2 linked regions of the Pararhizobium capsulatum DSM 1112 genome follow. The protein of the gene in region 1 interacts with the protein of each later gene in a pairwise test. Links are inferred from orthologs where the notes say so. Each region holds a gene or a part of one and is shown on either strand. Other genes may lie near its edges.

Evidence for each region.
Region 2: the proteins of ung (region 1) and ndk interact in binary tests that used the Escherichia coli proteins (3 or more experiments, as listed by UniProt). The link is inferred for Pararhizobium capsulatum DSM 1112 from one-to-one orthologs.

What each region holds. Positions count from the first base shown.
Region 1 is NZ_JAUSVF010000001.1:4,217,284-4,224,851, reverse strand. The notes cover bases 2,299-5,159. They hold ung (uracil-DNA glycosylase), read left to right. Parts: upstream 2,299-3,314; coding sequence 3,315-4,004; downstream 4,005-5,159. Other genes in these bases: QO002_RS20260 (HlyD family type I secretion periplasmic adaptor subunit), read right to left, coding at 5,079-5,159; QO002_RS20265 (DMT family transporter), read right to left, coding at 4,014-4,922; QO002_RS20275 (methyl-accepting chemotaxis protein), read right to left, coding at 2,299-2,852. In the rest of the region: purU (formyltetrahydrofolate deformylase), read right to left, coding at 1-829; more of QO002_RS20275, read right to left, coding at 1,071-2,298; more of QO002_RS20260, read right to left, coding at 5,160-6,401; QO002_RS20255 (type I secretion system permease/ATPase), read right to left, coding at 6,398-7,568. UniProt on the Escherichia coli protein: Excises uracil residues from the DNA which can arise as a result of misincorporation of dUMP residues by DNA polymerase or due to deamination of cytosine.
Region 2 is NZ_JAUSVF010000001.1:1,976,785-1,984,419, reverse strand. The notes cover bases 3,206-6,133. They hold ndk (nucleoside-diphosphate kinase), read right to left. Parts: upstream 4,917-6,133; coding sequence 4,494-4,916; downstream 3,206-4,493. Other genes in these bases: QO002_RS09485 (Rap1a/Tai family immunity protein), read left to right, coding at 5,707-6,114; QO002_RS09490 (DinB family protein), read left to right, coding at 5,123-5,638; QO002_RS09500 (hypothetical protein), read left to right, coding at 3,741-4,238; QO002_RS09505 (CGNR zinc finger domain-containing protein), read left to right, coding at 3,206-3,711. In the rest of the region: QO002_RS09530 (helix-turn-helix transcriptional regulator), read right to left, coding at 1-488; pgsA (CDP-diacylglycerol--glycerol-3-phosphate 3-phosphatidyltransferase), read left to right, coding at 762-1,355; moaD (molybdopterin converting factor subunit 1), read left to right, coding at 1,352-1,612; QO002_RS09515 (molybdenum cofactor biosynthesis protein MoaE), read left to right, coding at 1,617-2,087; QO002_RS09510 (branched-chain amino acid ABC transporter permease), read right to left, coding at 2,189-3,085; more of QO002_RS09505, read left to right, coding at 3,151-3,205; QO002_RS09480 (GGDEF domain-containing protein), read left to right, coding at 6,253-7,332; QO002_RS09475 (ABC-F family ATP-binding cassette domain-containing protein), read left to right, coding at 7,402-7,635. UniProt on the Escherichia coli protein: Major role in the synthesis of nucleoside triphosphates other than ATP. The ATP gamma phosphate is transferred to the NDP beta phosphate via a ping-pong mechanism, using a phosphorylated active-site intermediate.

The DNA of each region.
Region 1 (7,568 bases):
GGTTGCCGTTCATGAACACGCGGTGGTGGATATGGGCGTGCACGGCACGCGCCAGCGCCTGGCTTTCGACATCGCGACCGATCGAAACATAGTCTTCCGGCGACTGCGCATGTGTAATGCGGGCGATGTCCTGCTCGATGATCGGACCTTCGTCGAGATCTTCGGTGACGTAGTGCGCAGTCGCGCCGATCAGCTTCACGCCGCGCTCGTAGGCCTGTTTGTAGGGGTTGGCACCCTTGAAGCTCGGCAGGAACGAGTGGTGGATGTTGATGATGCGTCCCGACATCTTCTTGCAGACGGCGTCCGACAACACCTGCATGTAGCGGGCGAGCACGATCAGTTCGGCTTCGGATTGCTCGACGATCTCCATCAGGCGGGCTTCGGCCTGCGGCTTGTTTTCCTTTGTCACCTTGATGTGGTGGAAGGGGATGTCGTGGTTGACGATGACCTTCTGGTATTCGAAGTGGTTGGAGACGACGCCGACGATCTCGATCGGCAAAGCGCCGATCTTCCAGCGATAGAGCAGGTCGTTGAGGCAGTGGCCGAAGCGCGACACCATCAGAAGCACCTTCATGCGGTGCTCGCTGTCGTGGATCTGCGACTGCATGCCGAAGCGGGTATTGACGGCTGCAAACCCTTCCTGAAGCTCGTCCATCGTCGCGCCTTCCTGGCTGATGAAGGTGAGGCGCATGAAGAAGAGGCCGGTTTCGAGATCGTCGAACTGGGAGCTGTCGGTGATATAACAGCCCTTGTCGGCGAGGTAACCGGTGATGGCCGCAACGATGCCGCGGGTGGATTTGCAGGATACGGTCAGCACATAGCTTTTCATCGAAATCGGTCTCTCAATTGCGGGTCTGCCCGGACGGATTGGCTGGCGCCGGATTGCGACTGAAGCTAGCGCGGCGGCTGCCCGCCCGTCCATCCGTTTCGCGACATCCGATAGCAGGAACAGGCCATGGAGCGGCACGGAAAATGATCGTCGGCATCATTCCGGTAAAGATTGTGCGCAACCCAACGAAAACGGCGCCCACTGTTGGGGCGCCGCGTATCCTTTCAACACGATTGAAGGCTTAGAATTCTTCCCAGCTCTGCTCGGCTTTTGCGGCATTTCCGGAAAAGGCGTGGCTGACCTGCGCCGTCATGCGGCGAGCAGGCGAGGCGACCGGTCGGTTGCGACCAGCGTCGGCAGCGACAGGGCCCGAACTGCCGCCTTTGCCGACACGGAACTGGCCGAGCATCGCAAAGAGCGCTTCGGCTTCCCGAGCCAGCGAATGGCTTGCGGCCGTCTGCTGCTCGACCATGGCCGCGTTCTGCTGCGTGCCCTGATCCATGGCATTGACCGAGTGGTTGATTTCCTGAAGGCCCGTCGCCTGTTCGCGCGCGCCACCGACAATCGCGACGACGTTGGTGTTGATATTCCCGACCTGGGAAACAATGAGCTCCAGCGCCTTGCCGGTTTCGCCAACCAGGGCGACGCCGTTCTTGACGTGCTCGCCGGAGGTGTGGATCAGGGCCTTGATTTCCTTGGCGGCCGTTGCGGAGCGCTGTGCGAGTTCCCGAACTTCCTGGGCGACAACGGCAAACCCCTTGCCTGCTTCCCCGGCACGCGCGGCTTCGACGCCGGCATTCAACGCAAGCAGATTTGTCTGGAACGCGATGTCGTCGATTACGCCGATGATGTTGGAAATCCCCCGTGAGGAATCCTCGATCTGGCTCATGGCAGCGACGGCGCTGCGAACCACCGCACCTGACCGTTCCGCATTGTCGCGGGTGGCGGCGACGAGGTGTCCGGCTTCTTCCGCGCGACGGCTCGAATCCGCGACGGTCGTTGTGATTTCCTCAAGGGCAGCGGCGGTTTCTTCGACCGAGGCCGCCTGGCGTTCCGTGCGCTTGGCCAGATCGTCGGCCGCGGAGCGGATCTCGCCGGAGCCGGCTGCGATCGCCTGCGCATTGCGGCCCACGGATTGCAGGGCGCTGCGAAGCTTGGCCACGGCATCGTTGAAATCGTGGCGAAGCTTTTCCATTGTCGGCACGAAAGGCTTGTCGAGCACCTGTGTCAGATCACCATCGGCAAGTCCCTGCATCGCTGAAGCAAGGGCGGAAACCGCACCCATCCGTTCGGTGACATCGGTCGCGAACTTCACAACCTTGAACACCTTGCCGTGGATGTCGAGGATTGGGTTGTAGCTCGCCTGGATCCAGATTTCCTTGCCGCCCTTGCCGTAGCGGACGAACTCGTTGGACAGGAATTCGCCGCGGGCCAGCCGTTCCCAGAATTGCCTGTAGTCCTCGCTTGCGACATAGGCCGGATCGCAGAAAATTCGGTGGTGCTGTCCCTTGATCTCGGACAGCTGGTAACCCAGCGCGCCGCAGAAGTTTTCATTGGCGGTCAGGATTTCACCGGTCGGCGTGAATTCGATGACCGCTTGAGAACGGGAGACGGCGCGGAGTTTGCCGGCATCTTCCGTTGCCTTGATCTTTACCTCGGTGATGTCGGTCGCGAATTTGACGACCTTATAGGGTTTGTTTCCGCGGAAGACGGGATTGTAGGAGGCTTCGATCCAGATGTCGCGGCCGCTCTTGGTGATACGGCGATATTGATGGCTCTGGAACTCGCCACGGGCAAGCCTATCCCAAAACTCGCGATACTCGGGGCTCGCCGCTTCCGTCGGATCGACGAAGATGCGGTGATGCTTGCCTTTGATTTCCGCCAGCGTATAGCCAAGTGCACCGCAGAAATTGGCATTGGCTGTCAGGATATTGCCCTGCAGATCGAATTCGATGATTGCCTGTGACTTGTCCATCGCAGCGAGGATCGCGCGTGAGTCCCCGCCAAATCCGGGAAGATGCATGCTCATTGTGGCCTCCAAAAAGATTGACCGGGGGTGTTCCTCAGGCCTCACCCGAGGTTTATGCGCATGCGGTTGGCAAGCTGCCGGATTGTTCTCTAACTGCTCTCATTGCGCTCCTGTTATCCTCGATAACAGGAGCTATCGGGTGCGGGCGCTTGCCAAGCCGCTACGTCAGAGTTGTGGACGGTGTCGACTTAGAATACAACTATTGGTATAATTTAGTAAAAGTTTGATTAAAATCTATCTGCGAAATTGTGCCTGCGATTTCCCCTATTTTGCGCGGTTTGCGAGAAATTGGTCTTTGATTTGTATTAAAATCGCGTGAATCTGGCCGTTTCAAGTTGATTTAGAAAATCAGGATTTGTGGATATTTTGTAAGGCCTTCGGCAGCATTCTCTTGCCAGATCGTTGCCCCGCACTAAGATCCCATCTGTTTTAGCGTGTGGGCGGGGAGGTTTAGCCATGGAAACGGCTGTGCGTTTGGAGGAGAGTTGGAAGGTGGCACTTTTCGGGGAATTTTCACAACCCTACATGGTGGGTCTGAAATCTTTTCTCCAGGAAGAGAAGGCGCAAGGCAAAGCCATATTCCCCAGAGGCTCCGAGTATTTCCGGGCACTCGACCTGACGCCGCTGGACAAGGTTCGTGTCGTCGTCCTTGGCCAGGATCCTTATCATGGCGAGGGACAGGCCCATGGATTGTCCTTCAGCGTTTTGCCCGGCGTGCGCCCTCCGCCGTCGCTGGTCAACATCTTCAAGGAACTGCAGAGCGATCTTGACATAAAACCTGCCGGTCATGGCTTCCTGGAACATTGGGCCAAGCAGGGCGTGCTCCTGCTCAACAGCGTCCTGACGGTTGAGCGATCCATGGCTGCGTCGCACCAGGGAAAGGGATGGGAGCGTTTTACCGACGCGATCATTCGCGCTGTCAACGAGCAGCCTCATTCGGTTGTCTTCATCCTGTGGGGCGCCTACGCCCAGAAGAAGGCCGCGTTCGTCGACCAATCCCGCCATCTGATCTTGAAGTCGCCGCATCCCTCGCCGCTATCGGCGCACAACGGTTTCTTCGGCAGCCGACCTTTCTCCAAGGCGAACGCATTTCTCGTGTCGAACGGCTACCCGCCGATCGACTGGACACTCCCCGCCAATTCGTGACGCCTCTTGTCAGGAGAGAGGCTGGGTCGGGCCTCTGGCCGCAACCTTGGCGTTTCGGCGCGCCACGACCGCTTCACGCCAGATGGTGAATATGCCGGCCGCCACGACGATTGTGGAGCCGGCGATCACGTTGAGGTTCAGGGTTTCGCCGAACACCGAAACACCGATAATCGATGCATAGACAAGCTGGAGATAGGTGAGGGGCTGGACCTCTGCCGCGTCCAGATGCTCGTACGCCTTGATCAGGCTGAAGTGGCTTGTCGTGCCGGTAATGCACAGCAGGATCATCCAGACCCAGTCGCCCGGCGCAAGGGGCGTCCAGTAGAACGGACCGACGAGGCTGATCACGGCGGCCCCGGCAACGCCGGTGTAGAGGAAGCTGGTCGTCGAGGAGTCATCGTGGCTCACCAGCCTGGTAGCGATGACGTAGAAGGCAAAGATCAATGCGGAGGAAATCGGGATCAGCACCTTGAGGTCAAAATTCGTGCCATCCGGTTTCAGAATCAGCAACACGCCGAGCAGTCCGACGATGATCGCTGTCCAGCGGCGCCAGCCCACCCGTTCGCCGAGGATCGGCATCGACAACAGGGCAACGAAGATCGGTCCGGAAGAAAAGATTGCCTGCGAATGGGCAAGGCCCACCTGCGCAAACGAGGTGATGACGATAACAATCTGCACCGCCAGGAGAACACCGCGAAGAATCTGCAGTATCGGTCTTCGGGTCCTGAAGGCGACCGGCAGCCCGCCCGGGGATCGCGCAGCCCATGCCAGCGCGAAGGATGCGAAGGCCCAGTAGCGGATCATGGTGATCAGAACGGGCGGATAGATACTGCCCAGATATTTTGAGATCGCGTCCTGTATGGAGAAAATCGTGATCGCCAAAAGAACGAAAATGTAGCCGGTTTTTTTGGAAGACATAATCGACAGTCGTATACCGGTGACGGCTAACTGTGCCACGCCTATTTTTGCATGGCGGTATGGCACGGGGCACATTCGCCCCGCTTGCTGCGTCATTCCTCAAACCGATCTCGGTTTGAGGATAAAATTATGCAGCAGGTATAAAGTGCAGCAGCGTCAATCTTCGCGAAAAGTATGCCGCATCTGTTCGGTCAGCGGCTTCGCCAGATAGGACAGCACGGTCCGATCCCCGATCTTCATGAACACTTCAGCCGGCATGCCGGGATATAGGGTCAGACCCTTGAGTGCCTTCAGGCTTTCCGGCTTTGGGCGCACACGGATCGGGTAGTAGCCGATGCCGGTGCGCTGGTCGGTCACGAGGTCTGGAGCGATGGTCACCACTTCCCCATCGACGACAGGTGTCGTGCGTTGATTGAAGGCGCTGAAGACGAGCTCGACCGGTTGGCCAACGCGAATCTGGTCGATGTCGTGGGTGGCGACCTTTGCCTCCACGGTCAGGCTGTCCGCCTCCGGCACGACGAGCATCAGCTGTTCGCCGGGATTGATCACGCCATTCACGGTATGGACCGCCAGCTGGTAGACGCGGCCGGTGAGCGGGGCCGTGATATCGAGACGCTTCAACTGATCGATGGCTGCGATCCGCCGGTCTTCATATTCTGAAATCTTGGCTTCGACGTCAGTCAGTTCCTTCGCGATCTCGGTGCGCCGGTCCTCGCCCAATTGCAGGATCTGAAGATCGATTTCGCTCGATTTGCCGGCGGCCTGGGCGCGGGCGGCGATGCGAGCACCGCGATCACCTTCGAGTTGCGCTCGTTCGCGCTTCAGGGTGGTGACGCGCTGCATGGAAACGAGGCCGTCCTTGTAGAGCTTTTCAAGACCTTCCAGTTCTTCGGCGATGAGCTTCAGCGCATCGTCGATCGCGCCAAGCTGTACGGTGAGCCCGTCGGTCTCGTTGGCAAGCTGATCCTTGCGGGAGGCAAGCTGACTTTTCATGCCGGCAAGGGAGTTTTTCCGGCTGACGAAAAGCTTGCGTTCACTGTCTTCGAGAACCGCGGCAGCGTTTCCCGTTGTAAGCGCATCCAGATCTTCCGGGATTGTGAAGTTTGCGCTGTCGGTCTGTTCGGCCAGCAGGCGTGCCCGGCGTGCATAGAGCTGGGCGAGCGTGTTCTGCACGATGGAAAGGTTGGCGCGAACGGTGGTGCCGTCGAGACGGATCAGCACCTGTCCGGCGGAAACGCGGTCGCCTTCCTTGACCAGAAGCTCTCCGACGATGCCACCCGTCAGGTGCTGGATCTTCTTTACGTTGTTTTCAACGACGACGGTGCCGCCGGCAACGATGGCACTCGACAGTTCCGTCGTGGCGGCCCAGCCGCCGACGCCGACGACCAGAGCGGTAGAAAGAATGAGTACCGCCGTCATGTGACGGCCGAGAGACCGGCGGGAGCTGACGGGTTTCGCTTGGTTCTGAATGTCGGTCATTGCGCGTTATCCTGTCCCTCACCCACGACCTTGAGGTTCGCGGCGCCGGCCACCTGTGGCGGTCGGCTTTCCTGGCGCAGAATCTTTGCCAGCACTTCATCCTTGGGGCCGAAGGCCTGCATTCGTCCTTCGTTCATCATCAATACAAGGTCGGTCGCAGCCAGCGCGCTTGGTCGATGCGCAATGACGATGACAATGCCGCCACGCTGGCGCACGCTCATGATTGCTTCGCTGAGCGCCTGCTCGCCTTCGGCATCAAGGTTGGAATTTGGTTCGTCGAGAACGACGAGGAAGGGCTCGCCGTAAAGCGCACGGGCAAGGGCGACACGCTGACGCTGACCGGCGGAGAGGGAGGCTCCGCCTTCGCCGATTTCCGTCTCGTAGCCGTTCGGCAACTTGAGGATCAGGTCGTTGACGCGGGCTGCGCGCGCGGCGGCCACGATCGCATCGGAGGAGGCATTTTCCTCGAAGCGGGCGATATTCTGCGCAACGGTGCCGGCGAAAAGCTCCACATCCTGCGGGAGGTAGCCGATATGGCGGCCGAGCCTGTCACTGTCCCACTGATCAAGTGCTGCACCGTCGAGGCGGGCCGATCCGCGGAAGGCCGGCCAGATGCCAATCAGTGCGCGGGCGAGTGATGACTTGCCCGAAGCGCTTGGGCCGATGATGCCGAGTGCACTTCCGGCGCGAACGGCGAAGTTGACGTCGGCAAACGTAAGGCGCTGTGCGCCGGGAGGCCCACCCGCAAGGCCTTCCGCCGTCAGGCGTTCGCGCGGTGCCGGAAGTTCCAGCGGCGCGTCGCGCTCGGGCATTGCCTTCAGCAATTCGTTAAGACGTGCCCAGCTCTGGCGCGCGGCGACAAAGCCGCGCCAGTTGCCGATTGCCAGTTCTACAGGAGCGAGTGCGCGGGCCGTCAGGATCGAGCCGGCAATAATGATGCCGGGGGAGGCAAGGCCCTCGATGACGAGGACGGCACCCGTTGCAAGCACGCCGGACTGCAGCGCCATGCGGAACACTTTCGACAATGCGCCATAACCGTTCCCGACGTCGGAAGTCATCCGGTTTTCTTCGCGATAGGTGTCGTTGCGCTCGTCCCATTTGCGCGACATGCGTCCCAGCATGCCCATGGCCTGCATGACCTCGGCATTGCGCTGAGAAGCCTGGGCA
Region 2 (7,635 bases), 2.2 Mb from region 1 along the record:
AGCGTCGCCCGCGCCAGATCGCCCTTCAGGCTGTTGACGAAATCCAGATGCCGGGGCTCGAAAGGCCCGAGATCGGTCCTGCGCATGAAATCGAAAATCAGTGTGTGGCCTGATGGCTCCGGCAAGACACTGCCCATGCTCCAGCCCACTCCCAAGGGGCGCAAGAAGGCATTGTAGATCGCGTCGTCCTCTATCTCCTTCGCGGTCATGACATCGATGTCGCGGGCAAAAGACATGGGAAACATCTGAATCGAGCGTCCGGGACGCACATTCTCAAATCGGAGTTCACTGCGAGAATACTTTTCCAGCGCATCCTGAATGTGGGGAGAAGAAACCCACCGGGCCGATTGGTTTGAATCAATCGACCATATGCAGGTCGAATAGCCGTCCACCGCAGCTGCAAGGCTGTCGCAGACATCCGACCAAAGTTCCGGAATGACCGCCGCCTCGTAAATGCGGTCGATAAGTGCGGGTTTATCGAGAATCACGAATGCCAGCTCACATTTTTCCCTGAAATTGAGGGGTTTTTCTTGATATCAGACTGGGGAACGATTCAAAGGGCGGAGACGACGCAGAAGGCAGTCTTCACGTTGTCGTGATCGCCCCGGAAGCCAAAATGGCGGCATGGAGTCGCAATCGGGGGGTTCAGCATGCGTTCAGGTGGATATCGTCATAATTCACCCTGATTTCTCCGCGACCGGTTGACCTTACGGTCATAAAGTCTTCATTTGTCGCCCATGCCTCCCAGAGAACAAAAGTCGATGTCAACGCCTGCTGCCTACAACATCCCCAATCTGCTCACCTATGGCCGTATTCTTGCCGTTCCGCTGATCGTGCTGTGCTTCTTCGTCGAAGGCCGGCTGCAGAGTTCGGATTTCGCACGCTGGTCGGCTCTGGTGATTTTCGCCATCGCCTCGATAACGGACTTTCTCGATGGTTATCTCGCGAGAATTTGGAATCAAACGTCAAACATCGGACGAATGCTCGACCCGATCGCTGATAAATTGCTGATTTCAACCGCACTGCTGCTGATGGCCGCAGACACGGAACAGACAATTGCCGGCTGGTCTCTTTGGGCCGCGATCATTATTCTCTGCCGGGAAATCCTCGTTTCCGGACTCCGTGAATATCTAGCGGCGCTCAAGGTTAGCGTACCCGTAACGCAGATCGCCAAATGGAAAACAACGGTTCAGATGTTAGCGATTGCTTTTCTTCTGGCAGGTCCAGCTGGAGATAAGGTTCTGCCATACACGACGGAGATAGGCAGAATATTGCTCTGGATTGCTGCAGTTCTGACCATCTACACCGGTTACGACTATTTCCGTGCCGGCCTCAAGCATGTGATCAACGAATGAGCAGCGTCCGGCTTGTCTATTTCGCCTGGGTGCGGGAGCGGATCGGCAAGGACGAAGAAGAGATCGTGCTGCCGGACAGCGTCGTGACGGCCGGCGATTTGCTCAGGCATCTCAAGGGTCTCGGCGAGGAATATGAGATGGCGCTGGAGCATGAAAATGTCATCCGGGTTGCCATAAACCAGGAGCATGTCGATCATCACGAGCCGATCGCCGGCGCCCGCGAGATCGCGCTTTTCCCACCGATGACCGGCGGCTGAGGCCATGGCTCAGCCGACGATTTCGGTGCGGGTGCAGCGACAGGATTTCGACCTTGCCGCAGAAGTCGCGGAGATATCCAGGGGACGCACCGATATCGGTGCCGTCGTGACCTTCTCGGGACTTTGCCGGGACGAAGCCGGCACGCTCGGGGCGCTGGAACTCGAACATTATCCCGGGATGGCAGAGGCGCAAATCCTGCGCATCTGCGAAGAGGCCAGCGCACGTTTCGGCCTGCAGGCCCTGCGGGCGATCCATCGTCATGGCCGGATCGTTCCGGGGGAGAACATCGTTCTCGTCATCGCGGCCGCCAGGCATCGCCAGGCCGCCTTTGACGGAGCAAACTTTGTCATGGATTTCCTGAAGACATCCGCCCCCTTCTGGAAGAAGGAGATCGGCATCAGCGGCGAGGCCGGTGAATGGGTCTCGGCCAGGGATGCCGACGATAGTGCACGGGATCGGTGGACGGACGACTGACTAAAGCGCGTCGCGATCTTTCAGATTCGCTTCCTCGCTTTAGCTCTTTTTTTGCGCATGTCGTTGTCGCAAAACCGCTGCACACTTTTGCGCGACATGCTTTAAGGCTGAACGCGCTCCCGCCGTGTCAGCACCAGCAGCAGCACGAGAAAGCTGAAGATCGCGAAATCGCGCCACAGGATCGGCCCGTAGCCGCTCCACATTGTTTCCGCGAGCCCCATGAGAGCAGCACCTGCTGCGGCGAGAAGCGGCGTGGTCTGCCCGCCGATCGAGGCAATGAACAGCACCTTGACGCCGAAAACGAGGCCTGCGCCGAAATCCATCGTGCCGTAATAGGCTGTTGCGAGAATGCCGGCGATTGCCGCCAACAGGGCTGACGCGCCGTAGGCGACTACGAAGATACGGGTGGGGTCGATACCGCACAGCGCCGCCGCATGCCCGTCATCGGCAACGGCCCGCCATTTCCTTCCCCAGGCAGACCGGATCAGGAAGAGGTTTCCGGCAACGACCAAGGCCAACATTGCAGCAGTATTGATGATCTGGATCAATGTCAGGGTTACCGGAAAGCGCGGGTTCGCCCATAGCACCAGCGGCGAGTTCAGGAATGGCGGCAGCCAGATGGCGCGGGTATCCGCCGCAAGCCGCGACATTTCCATCAGCACGATCGCAAGCCCGAGCGACACCACGACGACAGTGTTGGGCGACTTCAGCACCACGCGCCGCATGACGCTTCGCCCGAGGAAGATACCGGTACCGGCGGTGTAGACCAGTGCCGCCGCAGCGCCGATTGCCAGCGACGCCGGCAGCACCAGCCAGAGCTTGTTCCAGGCAAAATCGGTAAACAGCAGGAAAATCTGCCCGGAAAACCCGAAGAGAGCACCGTAGGTCAGGTCCGCCCGGCGGGTGACCGCGAAGGCGATGGCATAGCCAAAGGCAAGCAGCGCGTAGAGCGCGGCAACGGGGACGGCATTGGCAAGCTGTTGCAGGAAATAGGCCATGGCGGGTCCCGTTGCGTTCGCGAATTATAACTTGTAAAAACGCTTTTACCAGTTAGAATTTACTCATGACCTTTTCCTGGACACCCCATCGGTTTTCCGGCGGCGCACTGGCGCTCGATGTCGCCAATTCCGTCGTGCTGCGCTTCGATCCCCTGCGGCGGATCGATCGCTTTGCCGACCCGGTGGCGATGGACAGTTTTGCCGGGGCGGCCGCAAAGTTCTGCGGCGAGCGATCTGCCTTGGGACCAATTGCGCCGGCGACACCGGCGCGGCGGCCGCATCTGCTTGCTCTTCGCGAGGCGACGGATCGTTATTTCCGGGCTGATATCGAAGGGCGCGGTTCGAACGATCTGCTTGCCGACCTGCTTTCGGCCATATCGGCCTCCATTCGCAACCAGCCGCATAGTGGTAGCGGCCCCGTTCCGCTTGAGGCGGCGACTGCGCATTCGGCTCTTCGCCTGACCGCTGCGACTGGCGAAAACCGGATGAAGATCTGCCCGAATTGCCAATGGCTGTTCATCGATCGGAGCCGAAACCGCAGTCGAAGCTGGTGCGACATGGCCGTCTGCGGCAATCGAACAAAGGCAAGCCGGCATTACCAGAAACGCAAGGAGGCGAACGCATGACCCAGAACCGCATTTCGCCTATCCGCACCATGACTTTCGGGATAGCGGCGATTGCCTGCGTCGGGCTCTCGGGCTGTCAGCGCGAAACCGGCGACGAACCATTGCAACTCACCGGCAAGATCTTCGTCTTCAACTACCGGCTCGCCTATGCGACCTACATGCTGACATTCGAGAAGAAGGAAGCCCTTCCCGAGGGTAGCTTCGTGGTCGCAAGCTTCGAGAACCCGGCCGGTGGGGCGCCGCTGACGCTGGAGCGCAAGGTCTTTGCAAAGCAGACCAAGATCGTGCTGGAAAGCCCGGATATAACCTGCGTGCACAAGGAAAAGCCTTACGCGGTGACTGTCGAGCTCAGGGGGCCTGATGGCGATATCCTGCAAACGTTGAAAACCACCGTGACCTCCAATCTCGATCAGAACGTCTTGCCGGCCAAGCCACTGGTCATCGGCCCGGCCTACGAGAAAAACCCCGAGGTCTTCAGGGATGGCAAGGTTCCCGCCCATTTCGAGACGGCCTCCTGTGCCTCCTGACGAAGAGATTGCCTGCCGACTGACCGAGATATCCGTCACTGCCGGACGTGGGGCCGATCTCCAAGTTCGATGGGCAACAACGGCAAAAGCCGGGACGTTTCCGTCCCGGCTTTCAAAATATAATCTTTTCAAGACCTTCGGGACAAAGCCCTTAAAGCGTGTCGCGATCTTTCAGATTCGCTTCCCACGCTTTAACTCTTTGTCGTTATCGCAAAACCGCTGCGCACTTTTGCGCGACATGCTTTAGAAACTGATTCAGCCGACGATCTCGGTGCCCGAGAACCAGTAGGCGATTTCGATTGCTGCGGTTTCCGGAGCATCCGAACCGTGAACCGAATTTTCGCCGATCGACAGGGCGTGGGTCTTGCGGATGGTGCCTTCATCGGCGTTTGCCGGGTTGGTGGCGCCCATGATTTCGCGGTTCTTCAGGATGGCGTTTTCGCCTTCGAGAACCTGAACGATCGTCGGACCCGAGGTCATGGATTCAACAAGTTCGCCGAAGAACGGGCGTTCCTTGTGAACAGCGTAGAAGCCTTCGGCTTCGCGGGTGCTCATCCAGACGCGCTTGGACGCGACGACGCGCAGGCCGGCGTCTTCGATCATCTTGGTGATCGCGCCGGTGAGGTTGCGCTTGGTCGCGTCCGGCTTGATCATCGAAAAGGTGCGTTCAATCGCCATTTGTGAATTCCCTTGGGTTTTCGTGGATTTTGAGGTTTTCGTGGATTTTGCGCGTCAATAGCCGCCCACGCGCCGCAAAACAAGGGGTGGCCACCGGATTTCGGCCGATCGCACCTGCGGAGCCGCACAATCAGCAAATTTCATCGGTGCCATCACCCAAAGCGATCCGATCTTCGGTTATGCTCCTTCGAACACAGGAGACACCGATGCGCGACCATTACCTCATGATGGCTGACTACAACGGCTGGGCAAACAGACTGGTCTACGAAGCTGTCGCCACACTGAGCGAAAGCGAGTTTCAGGAAAACAAGGGAGCCTTCTTCGGCTCGCTCTCCGGCACGCTCAACCACCTGCTTGCCACCGACCGCATCTGGATGCGCCGCTTCACCGGCACGGGCGACGCGCCGACGCGGCTCGATGCCGTCATTCACACGGAGTTTGCCGCACTTGCCGATGCGCGGCGGGCTGAAGACGAACGTATTGCCGGTTGGATCCGCGATCTGACGGAGGAGGATCTGCGGGCGACCTTTAGCTATACGCCCGTCAGCACTCCTACCCTCATCACCCAGAAACTGGCACCCGCGCTCGCCCATCTCTTCAACCACCAGACCCATCATAGGGGCCAGTGCCACATGATTTTGACCGCGCTGGGCAAGCCAAGCCTTTCGCTTGACCTCGTCTTTTTCCAGCGCACGCCAGAGGGGCGCAAGCATGCGGGCTGAGAGTTGCGTGGGCGTGCATTTGGCGTAGCATACGACCATGCCGCGCGAGCTTGGTAGGAGGAAGGGCAATGCCGGGACGATGCCGCCTGCCGATGATTGTTTTAGCCGCGCTGGCTGCTGTAGCACCAACGACGGCACGGGCGCAGTTCGTTGACGGCGTGACGCTGCACGCGTTTTGCCAGCCACCGAGGAATCCTGCCCTTGCCGGCTATGTTGCCGGTGTCCTCGACCGCTGGTCCCGCGATCTGCATCATGCGGAATTGGCGGATGTCGTCGATGCGGAGAACAATCGGCCGAAGAGCACGATCAGTGTGACGGCAAAGATCCGCGCCAATATATGCGCGCCCGATACGATTATCCTGCAGGAGCATATCGACGTTGTCTGCGCCTTTCTGGAGGCTAACCCGCTGGAGCTGGGGCGTAGCGCCGACATCCTGGTGCAGACTGCGACAGCGCTGAGATGGCCATGTTCTTAAGCGCTCTGTAACCATCACATACAGGCGCAATCGCAGATTGACGCTCTTTTAATGTCAACGGCTTATCCAATTCCATAACAAGGAAAACGGCGGCAAGGCCGCAAGATGGCAATATCAGCTGTTTCAGGGATTGAACCGATGACGAACCCCAAGCAGAACGCGCAGCGGCCGGCACGGACGGAAATCGACGCCGTGTTCGTCAGGATTGCCCAGGCCATGGCGAGCCTTGGCGTTTCTCCCCTGCCGCGCAACTATGCGCTGTTTTACGAGGCGCTTTCGGGACGCAATCCAGATCTTGCCCGCGAGCTTTCGGCACTCGGGCCCTCTCCCGATGCAGCCAAGATTGACGAACTTGGTATTCGTCACAATCTTGCAAGCCACGCGACACTGAGTGCCGACAAGGTTCAGGCGCAGGCCGTGAAGCTCCTGGGTGACGTTTCGGTGGCGATGCGCGAGGCCACCAATCGCAAGACGGGTTTCGTCCGCCAGCTGCAGGATTTTGCGCTTCGGCTCGAAAACGATCCGGTGGTTGCCATGTCGGACTTTGCCGATGCGACGCAGGCGATCCGTGATCAGGCCGCAGCGCTGCTGCGCGACGAAGCAAGCTTCTCTGGGCGGCTTACCGAAACCGTTGCACAGCTGTCTTCCATGGAAGGCGATATCGATGCGCTGCGGGCAGCGGCGACGCGGGATCCCTCAACCGGGCTTCCGAACCGTACGGCATTCTCGGCGCGGCTATCGGCGCTGTTTCTCGATGCGCCGCCGCCCACGGCCCTTGTGCTGGTGTCCCTTAACGGCCTGCGCGGCGTCGGCGAACGGTACGGCGTGGACGCGCTGGAAAAGGCGCTGAAGAAACTCGCTCCGATTTTCCGCAAATCCATCAAGAAGAACGACTTCGTCGGTCGTATCGGACTGGATGAACTGGCCTTCCTGTTTTCCGACGTCAGCGCCGCCAATGCAGAGGCAATCGTCTCGCGCATACGCGCTTCGATCGAAGCCATCGACATCCCCCTGCCCGAACGCTCGTTCACGCCGGAACGACTGTCTCTCTCGGCAGGCATCGCGATGACCGATGCCGCAAGTGGAGAGGCCGATCTCTTCAGCCAGGCGGAACTCGCGCTGCACGCCGTCAAGGCCTCCGGCCATCCGGGCCAGCTGGTGTTCTCGGCCGCCGTCGGCGCGAGATCGCCGCGCCTCTACTCTCCCCACGCGGCATAGGCCTTTTCACGAAGACTGCGGCCTCTGGGACACTTGCCTTCCGCGACAACATCGGCCAAAACGCCGGCCATGATCACGATCAACAATCTCTCCGCGCGTATTGCCGGCCGCCTGCTCATCGACCAGGCGACGGTTTCGCTTCCTGCCGGCACCAAGGCCGGCCTCGTCGGCAAGAACGGCGCCGGCAAGTCGACGCTCTTCCGCATCATCACCGGCACGATGGAGAGCGAGACAGGTTCCGTTTCGATCCCCAGGAATGCCCGCATCGGACAGGTGGCACAAGAAGCGCCCGGCACCGAAGAG